DNA from 2 places in the Idiomarina sp. ST20R2A10 genome. Region 1 is predicted to be linked to the other one. Evidence: predicted binding sites of a transcription regulator. Region 1 holds the regulator's gene; the other holds the start of a gene.
The links. The regulator LexA, encoded in region 1, represses DNA repair genes until DNA is damaged. The targets are predictions, from matches to a motif close to TACTGTATNNNNATACAGTA.
Positions count from the first base shown of each region.

Region 2: the regulator LexA is predicted to act here: its motif matches at 2,873-2,892, upstream of ACP7H9_RS00385 (YebG family protein).

Region 1 covers NZ_JBNIEY010000003.1:240,877-245,573, reverse strand. The annotation lists gene plsB (glycerol-3-phosphate 1-O-acyltransferase PlsB) at 1-970, opposite strand, end outside; gene lexA (transcriptional repressor LexA) at 1,102-1,719, shown strand; gene ACP7H9_RS06925 (SOS-response cell division inhibitor) at 1,716-2,153, shown strand; gene coxB (cytochrome c oxidase subunit II) at 2,459-3,580, shown strand; gene ctaD (cytochrome c oxidase subunit I) at 3,591-4,697, shown strand, end outside.
Region 2 covers NZ_JBNIEY010000001.1:69,344-74,040, forward strand. The annotation lists gene arfB (alternative ribosome rescue aminoacyl-tRNA hydrolase ArfB) at 1-233, shown strand, start outside; gene ACP7H9_RS00365 (hypothetical protein) at 230-424, opposite strand; gene ACP7H9_RS00370 (hypothetical protein) at 405-824, opposite strand; gene ACP7H9_RS00375 (flavin reductase family protein) at 958-1,614, shown strand; gene ACP7H9_RS00380 (MFS transporter) at 1,604-2,785, opposite strand; gene ACP7H9_RS00385 (YebG family protein) at 2,921-3,235, shown strand; gene ACP7H9_RS00390 (M14 family metallopeptidase) at 3,312-4,223, shown strand; gene ACP7H9_RS00395 (DEAD/DEAH box helicase) at 4,252-4,697, opposite strand, start outside.

The DNA of each region.
Region 1 (4,697 bases):
GCGGTACAAGGCCTTCTTTATAAATAACGTAGCTGAGCAGCAAGTAGTCCATATGGCTGCGGTGACAAGGCACATAGATAACTTCGTGCCCTTGTTGCGCCAGTCGTCTAATCGTATCCCCGCCTTTTACATGGATGCCGTTGTAAATCCGGTTCCACATCCAGGTCATAAAACGATCTAACACCCGGATAAGTGTTGAATTATAGTTGGCGGCTATTTCATCGATATAAGATAAAGCGCGCTTGCGGGCGGCTTCTTCACTAATCTTTTTGCCTCTGACTTCATCCGATACAGCCTTTTTTAACGCCGGCGTATTAATGAGTGCTGACATCAGCTCTTTGCGCTGACTCAGTTTAGGGCCGGCAACGGCATGGCGCATACGTACGAAATGAACACGCGCTACCCGCGCTAATTTGTGCGCAATACGCATATCAGTGCCGTGGTCACGCGCCATAGTGCCCAGACTCACCGAACGAGAGAAACGCAGCAACACTTGTCGACCAGAAAAAATTACCAGCCAGAATTTACGCCAATGGCCCGGGTTATCTAAGTCACCGGTCATGGTGTTACCGGCATGCGCCTCTTCTCCTGCCTGGCGGCCCCAGAATACGCCCGCAGGTATCAGTTGCACATCCAGCTCCGGCTGGTCTTTATGCAGGGTTAATAACTGGTGAAATTCGGATACCGTTTGATCAGATACCTCGTTCGCCAGCTCTTCCAGGTACATGATTCGGTTATAGGTTTTACCATTAACCTCAAGAGGGTCGACAGGGTCTGGCAAACCGCGCTTCTGCGCCGCCCGCTGCAAAATGGATAGATCCGCTTTAGAGGTTGAACGCATTACATAGACAATTGGCTTGCCAACAGTTGCTGAATGCTCTTCTTCAGTACCATCCCAAATTTCCTGAAAGCGCGTTAACCAGCGTAACGGGTATTTAAAAATTGGGAAAAAGCGGCTTATTCCTTTCATATAGAGACCTCTGTTTTAAACAGAAATACAGGATACCAACTTCGTGTAAAAATGTCGTTCAAGAAATTACTTGCGAAATCAATTTACCTGTATATACTCACAGTATCACTGTACAAATAAACAGGTACATTATGCGCCCGTTAACACCAAGACAATCTGAAATTCTTGAGCTTATTAAGGATAATCTGCACGCAACCGGTATGCCGCCGACTCGTGCCGAAATTGCTCATAAGCTGGGTTTTCGCTCTGCCAACTCCGCAGAGGAGCACCTGAAAGCGCTGGCCCGTAAAGGCGTTATTGAAATACTACCCGGCATGTCTCGCGGCATTCGCCTTGTCGGCGATGACTACGATATCGCCGATGGTCTGCCGTTAATAGGCCAGGTTGCAGCGGGCGAACCTTTATTGGCTGAACAACATGTTGAAGGTCATTACAAAATTGACGAATCACTGTTTCATCCTGCCGCCAGTTTCTTACTAAAAGTAAACGGTATGAGCATGAGAGACATTGGAATTTTAGACGGTGACTTACTGGCTGTACATAAAACCGAACAAGCACGTAACGGACAAATAGTCGTTGCACGAGTTGAAGACGAAGTCACTGTAAAGCGTTTTGAACAGCGCGGAAAAACTATTTTGCTTCACCCCGAAAATAACGATTTCTCGACCATTACTGTCAATCTTGCAGAGCAAGTTTTTGCCATTGAAGGGCTTGCGGTGGGTGTGATCAGAAACGGAGCGACCTTATGAAAACTCAATATCAGCAAAAATTACATCATCCGGGTCTGTGGACTGCTGAAACGTCAGTATCACCCTTCCCTATGGATGCGAAAAGCAGTCAGGATTCATTCGACGTCGATAGTCTGTCTCCAGTTGTGCAGCGCGCGTTACAACAAAAACCCAGCCAGTGGGTAACAGTTATTGGCGGCGACAAAAACGTCATTCAACAGCTTATCGCTTGTGGCGTTGCTGAATCTCAAATTCGCTGGTTACGGAGTCACTCGGTTGAGCGCTGTGAATGGGCGCTGGAGCAAGCTCTACTCGCTGGTACCAGCAGTATGGTTATCGGTTATCTTGATTCTGTTTCCAGTCGCACCTGGCAGCGTGCGAAAATGGCCAGTAAATTAAGCGAAACACAGTATTTTCTGTTTGATAAAAACACACTGACATCCCACCTGCACTAACCCCACCTTTGTTAGTGTGTTTTCTTCCCCAAGGCTGCTTTTGCAGCCTTTTTTTAACAGATCCGCTTATTTTTTGTTCGTTCGTGTGATTTGATCTGGATCTTTCGTTGTAAATTCGTTAATAAATGCAGTACCCGAATATAAAAATAATATAACAACGATAACTACAACAAAGAGTCAGTAGAGAAAGCGATTTCTGGGGAGAAGCTGTACCTTTTTCTGCTTACCTCTTTGTTCTTCTAATTCAGGCTAGCAAAACTTGCTTTGCTGTCTCATTGAAGAATAAGAGGAGAAGCCACGTGAAAATGAAGCCTTTGTGGGCACTATTGGCGCTAACGAGTCTACCGGCTGCTGCTCAGTCGCGTCTCAATATGACCCAAGGTGTCACTGAAGTGAGTAACCGGGTTTACGATCTCCACATGACGATTTTCTACATCTGCTGTGTGATTGGCGTGATTGTATTTGGTCTCATGTTTATTTCGATGATCCGACACCGGAAGTCGAAGAACCCAACCCCCTCCAATTTCCATGAAAACGTCAAAGTAGAAATAGCCTGGACTATAGTGCCGCTGCTGATACTTGCAGGTATGGCAGTGCCGGCGACCACGACACTAATTGCCATGGAAGACACTTCAGATGCAGATGTAACGGTGCAAGTCACCGGATCGCAATGGAAATGGCACTACAAATACTTTGAAAATGAGGTCGAATACTTCAGCCGTTTAGCCACTCAGCAAGAACAAATTGATAATCAGTTTGAGAAAGGCGAAAACTACCTGCTCGAAGTGGACCGTCCGTTAGTTATTCCAACCAATAAGAAAGTGCGTTTTCTGGTTACCTCAGATGATGTTATTCACAGCTGGTGGGTTCCTGACTTCGCCATTAAAAAAGACGCGAACCCCGGTTTTATTAATGAAACCTGGACTAGGGTAGATGAGCCCGGAATTTATCGTGGTCAATGTGCCGAGTTGTGTGGCAAAGACCATGGCTTCATGCCCATCGTTGTTATAGCGAAGGAGCCCGCCGAATACGAAAAATGGATTACCGAGAAAGAAGAAGAGCAACGTAAAGCACGCGAACGTGAACAAGAGTTGCTTGCTATGGAAATGTCAGAAGACGAACTCATGGACCTCGGTGAGAAAGTATACAACAGTACTTGTGCAGCTTGTCACCAGGCTAACGGTCAAGGCGTAAACGGCGTGTTCCCGGCACTTGCTGGTTCAGGCGTTGCGGTAGATCCTGAAGCCATAGACAAACACATCGACACCGTTGTTAACGGCGTTACCGGCACGGCTATGCAAGCCTTTGGAAGTCAGCTTTCCATGCGCGAGTTAGCCGCAGTTATCACCTACGAGCGTAATGCCTGGGGTAACGATACCGGAGACCTGATTCAGGCCGCCGATATTAACGAAGTCATGAATCAATAAGGAGACGGTGATGAGCACTGTAGTGGAAGAGACACATCACGATACACACCACGATCATAAGCCGTCTGGTATTGGTCGCTGGCTATTTACAACGAACCATAAAGATATTGGTTCGATGTATTTATGGTTTAGCTTCACCATGTTCCTGGTGGGCGGCGCTATGGCAATGATCATTCGCGCGGAACTGTTCCAACCCGGATTACAACTTGTTGAACCCCAGTTTTTTAACCAAATGACCACGGTGCATGGTCTGGTTATGATTTTTGGTGCCGTTATGCCTGCTTTTACGGGCTTGGCTAACTGGATGATCCCCATGATGATTGGCGCACCAGATATGGCGCTGCCCCGGATGAATAACTGGAGCTTCTGGATTTTACCTTTTGCTTTCATGATTTTGCTGGGTTCTTTGTTTATGGAAGGTGGCGGCCCGGCATTTGGCTGGACAGCTTACGCACCGCTTTCCACAACTTACAGCTCGGATTCAACGGCATTGTTCGTATTTTCAGTACACATTATGGGTATTTCATCCATTATGGGCGCTATTAACGTCATCGTGACTATTATGAACATGCGCGCACCGGGCATGAATTACATGAAAATGCCATTGTTCGTCTGGACCTGGTTTATTACGGCTTTTCTGCTTATTGCCGTAATGCCAGTACTGGCGGGTGCCGTTACCATGTTGCTTACCGACAAATACTTCGGTACGAGTTTCTTTGACGCCGCTGGCGGTGGTGACCCAGTGATGTACCAGCATATATTCTGGTTCTTTGGGCATCCGGAAGTTTACATCATGATTTTACCGTCCTTCGGTATCATTTCAGCAATTATCCCGGCCTTTGCCCGCAAACGATTGTTCGGCTACTCCTCCATGGTATATGCCACGGCGGCCATTGCCTTACTGTCCTTCCTGGTGTGGGCTCACCATATGTTCACCACCGGTATGCCAGTGTTTGCTGAGCTGTTCTTTATGTACTGCACCATGCTCATTGCGGTTCCCACCGGAGTGAAGATCTTTAACTGGGTAGCCACCATGTGGCGCGGCTCCATGACCTTTGAAACACCCATGCTGTTTGCGCTGGCGTTTGTGATCCTGTTTACCATAGGTGGTTTCTCC
Region 2 (4,697 bases), on a different contig from region 1:
CTGACCACCGTATTACCCAAAGCGGAAAAGTGATTATAAAGTCTCAGGAAACTCGCAGTCAGGCACGTAATAGAGAGTTGGCACTGGAACAACTAATTGATTTAATCCGCAGCGCATCCCAGATTCAGAAAAAACGCATTCCGACGAAACCCAGCCGCTCGGCTAAAGAAAGACGACTAACCACTAAAAAGCAGCAGGGACAGAAAAAAGCACTTCGAAAGAAAGACTTCTAACCGTCGAAGTTCTGCAATGAGCCGGAACAGTTTATTCTGGCGCATTCAAGTATCAACTGTTTAAGCTCGCACTGACTGCAGTAATCACTGCAACGAATATCACTCGCCACTAACTTTTGCTCAAGCAGCAGTTTTTTAAGTTGCTCTTTACTCATTGAAAGTTGCAAGCGTTCAGGTTTGTTCATGCGCATAACCGGATTCCTCTAATTGTTGCATACAGTGCCCCAGGCAACGAGAATGCTGACAACCGGTAATTAGGAGTTGATAGCAGTAGCGACATAACTCTTCTAGTGGCCGAGTTTTAGCCTGATTAAGCCATGACGTTAGTTGCTCAACACTCTCTTGTTGAAACTCATACGCCTGTAGCTTTTGCTGGCAGCGAATATGGGTAGCAATTAACAAAATAGAACAGGTTGTAAAGCTTTGGATGGCATTACCCACCAGTACAGGTTCACTGAAGGCCCGTTTTGCTGAGTCGCGTGCCTGACTGAGAAATGTCGTTGCAGCGCGATAATCTTTTTGGTTGAGCAGTGAGCTCGCTATTTTTAGCTTTTCCTGAGAGTTAAAGTACTCTTGATAGGCGTTAGTCATTATGCATCCTTTATTCTGGCTTTGATTAAACAAGCTAACGCAAATGATAATAGTTCGCAATAAGTTATTTGTAAACGATCGTAATTGCAAAATAAAACGTATAGATAGCCGACAAAAATAAACTGGAGCTTTAATGAAAACCTACAAACAGCAAGATTTAGCGAAAATGAATGACCGCGATCGCGCACGTTTTGTGAATTGTTTATCCGGGTTTAAAAGTGCCAATGTCATTGGTACCCGAGACCGGCATCAGCAAAATAATTTAGCCATGATAAGTTCTGTTGTTCATCTGGGAAGTAACCCACCTCTGTTAGGGTTTGTTATGCGCCCTCAGTCAGTAACCCGACACACCTGGGAAAACATTGAAGAGAGTGGTGTTTATACGATTAATCAAGTTAACGAAAATTTTTTTCGCCAAGCACATCAGACCTCAGCACGGTATCCCAGAGAAACATCAGAGTTTGAAGCTTGTGGCCTGACGCCCGAATTTGTCGACGGTTTTCATGCGCCGTATGTGGCCGAAAGTTCGCTCAGAATAGGTATGCAGCAGGTTGAAATTATTCCGATACAACATAACGACACTGCATTAATTGTTGGGGAAGTTCGTTGGGTTGAAGTTAAAGAAGAGGCGGTGAAAAGCGATGGTTTCATTGATATAGAATCGCTCGGCACAATGACAATTTCAGGCCTTGATGGGTATCATCGCACTCAGCGGGCTGCGCGTTTGTCTTATGCGAAACCCGATGAGGAGCTTAGTGAATTAGATGCAGAAGGCGAGCCTAAAGACTAACTATGTTGGGTGTTCTGCGACTGTGCTTTTTAGTAACCCAAAAGAGTAGCAGACCGGCCAGCGATAGCGCGCACCCAACCCAGCCGGTTCCTTGCCAACTAAGTGGAGAAATAATAGCAAGACCACCCAGCCAGGCACCTAAGGCGTTAGCCGCATTAAAAGCGGAGTGGTTTAACGATGCTGCTAAAGTCTGGGCTTCTCCGGCAACGTCCATTAAACGTACCTGCAGAGCCGGAACCAGCGCGGCGGAACTACCAAGTAATAACACCATAGGCATCACCGTCCAGAGACTCTGCAGTGTTAAGGGATAAATTGCCAGCACAATTGCCGACCATACCAGAGAACCGCCAATGGTTAATTTCAGATTTCTGTCGGCAGCCCAGCCGCCGACCAAACTACCCGCCAAGGATCCCAGTCCGTAGATAAATAAAGCAACAGGTATCCAGTGAGAATCCAAGCCGGTGGCGTTTATTAGTGTTGGAGCTATGTAGCTCAGTACCGCAAACATGCCGCCGAAGCCAATGGCCCCTATGGCTAAAGTCAGCCAGACTTGAGGGTTTTGTAATGCCTGCATCTCTCCACGGGCAGAAGTTTTCTTTTCATTCGGGTGTTTGGGTACCACAATGAAAATCATGACAAAGGCCAGTAAGCCTAGAGCTCCCACGGTATGATATACGGTGCGCCAGTCAATAAGCTGCCCTAACCAGGTGGCTAAAGGATTTCCGACCAGGATAGCTACCGTGAGTCCCATCATCACCATAGTTACTGCCATACCACGTTGATTTTTACGAACCATATCGGCCGCAACCAAACAGGCAATCCCGAAATAAGCACCGTGAGGCAGGCCAGTTAAGAAACGTAACACCTGAAGTAATGTGTAATTGTCTGCTGAGGCACTGGCGAAGTTGCCCAGAGAAAATGCCAGCATTAGTGCAAGTAACATAGGTTTGCGTGGCAGCCTGGCAAATAAAATGGTAATAAGCGGAGCTCCGATAACCACACCAAGCGCATAAAGACTGATTAAGTGGCCTGTTTCCCGGGTGTCGGTATTAAAGTCTGCAGCGACGTCGGGCAGCAGCCCCATAATGACAAACTCACCAATACCAATGGCAAAGCTTCCAATTGCCATTGCAAAAATGGCCAGTAGAACTTGTATTTTTGAGAACTGCATAGGGCGGATTTACTTCCTGTCGTAACGAAGGCCTGTTCGGAGTGCGCAGTTTAGCGAATGCTACAACTATTGCAATCTATGTCACTTTACTGTACAAATAAACAGTATATTTACACATCAGCAAAGGACCATACCATGGCTGTAGTAACCCAATATGTAGTTATTCGCGACGGAGCCGAGAAAATGACCTTCACTTCAAAAGCCGAAGCCGATGCGCACGATAAAATTCTGGATATGGCAGAAGCCCTGAACCCATTAATTAAAAGTAGCGAACTGTTTACTGATGAGCAACAGCTTGAGGATATGGCTCTGTTTTTAGCGAAAGAGCGTGAAAATGTACTTATTGCATTAGGGGCTAAAAAGCCCAAAAAACCTAAGACCGAAAAAACATCGACAGAAAAAGCCGAAGTGTCTAAGCCTGCGGATAAAGAATCGACCAAAGCGGCTTAGTTACCGGTATTTCATTTGGTGCCGGCAAAGACTTTGCTAATATAGCCGCCTTGTTTTAAGTGAATAGGATTAAAATATGACGCAACAAACGATTTACCATATCGGAACACCGGGCACCCCATGGGGAGCGACAGAAAAAGCTCAGTGGCTGGCCGAGCAAACGAAAAAGCGCTCTTACTTCGATGATGTGGTTAGTAAGATTGAAACCTTTAAAAGCGATTTCGATGTAGACCAATATGGTGAACTTGCGTACGACAGCGGTACTTATCCTTTATTTGTGGTCAGAACAAAAAACTGGGATGACTCGAAGCCAACGGTTTTGGTTACCGGCGGAGTACATGGGTATGAAACCAGTGGTGTCCATGGTGCGTTGCGCTTTATTGAAACCAAAGCGAAAGATTACCAGCCACACTTCAATGTGGTGGTAGCGCCATGTTTGAGTCCCTGGGGCTATGAAACCATCAACCGTTGGAATCCGGCGGCCATTGATCCTAATCGCTCTTTTGTCGCTGATTCTCCTGCCGGGGAATGCGCGCACATTATGAATTATGTTGCTGGCTTAGGCGTAGATATTCTGGCCCACATAGATTTACACGAAACAACGGATACGGATAACAGCGAGTTTCGTCCGGCCAAAGCGGCGATGGATGGAAAAGTGAATACGAACTGGAATATTCCGGATGGGTTCTATTTGGTTGGAAATTCAGAAAAGCCTTATCCTGAGTTTCAGAAGGCGGTGTTAGATTCGGTGGAAGAGGTCACTCATATTGCCGATGCCGACGACGAAAATAAACTGATAGGCGAGGATATTGCTCAGCGTGGCGTTATTTTATTGCCAACGGCGAAAATGGGTTTGTGCATTAGCTTTAGCAAAGCAGAGTATGCGACGACTACAGAAGTGTATCCCGACAGCCCGAAAGCAACGCCTGAACAGTGTATTCAAGCACAAGTTGCTGCGGTAACCGGAGGACTGGACTTCTTAAAGTAAAGTCCGGTCCTGCTGGTCTGCGGTAGAATTAACGTCGTGTGTCCGGGCGCTTCTGGCGAGGCGCACGACGAGAGTTTTGAGGACGCCCCGTACGAGGCTTCTGAATCGGCTCCGGCTTTATGCTGGGGTCTGGTTCAAAACCCGGAATAACTTCCCTGGGTATCTCATTTTTAGTTAGCTTTTCTATATCGCGCAGCAATTTATGCTCATCAACACAGACTAAAGACGCGGCTTCACCTTCACTTCCTGCACGGCCTGTACGGCCAATACGGTGTACATAGTCTTCAGCGACCTGAGGCAGTTCAAAGTTAATAACGTGTGGCAATTCATCAATATCAATACCGCGTGCAGCGATATCCGTTGCAACCAATACTCGTAATTTACCGGCTTTAAACTGTGCTAAAGCCTTGGTTCTTGCGCCCTGACTTTTGTTACCGTGGATTGCCATAGCGGGGAGGCCATCATCAGTTAACT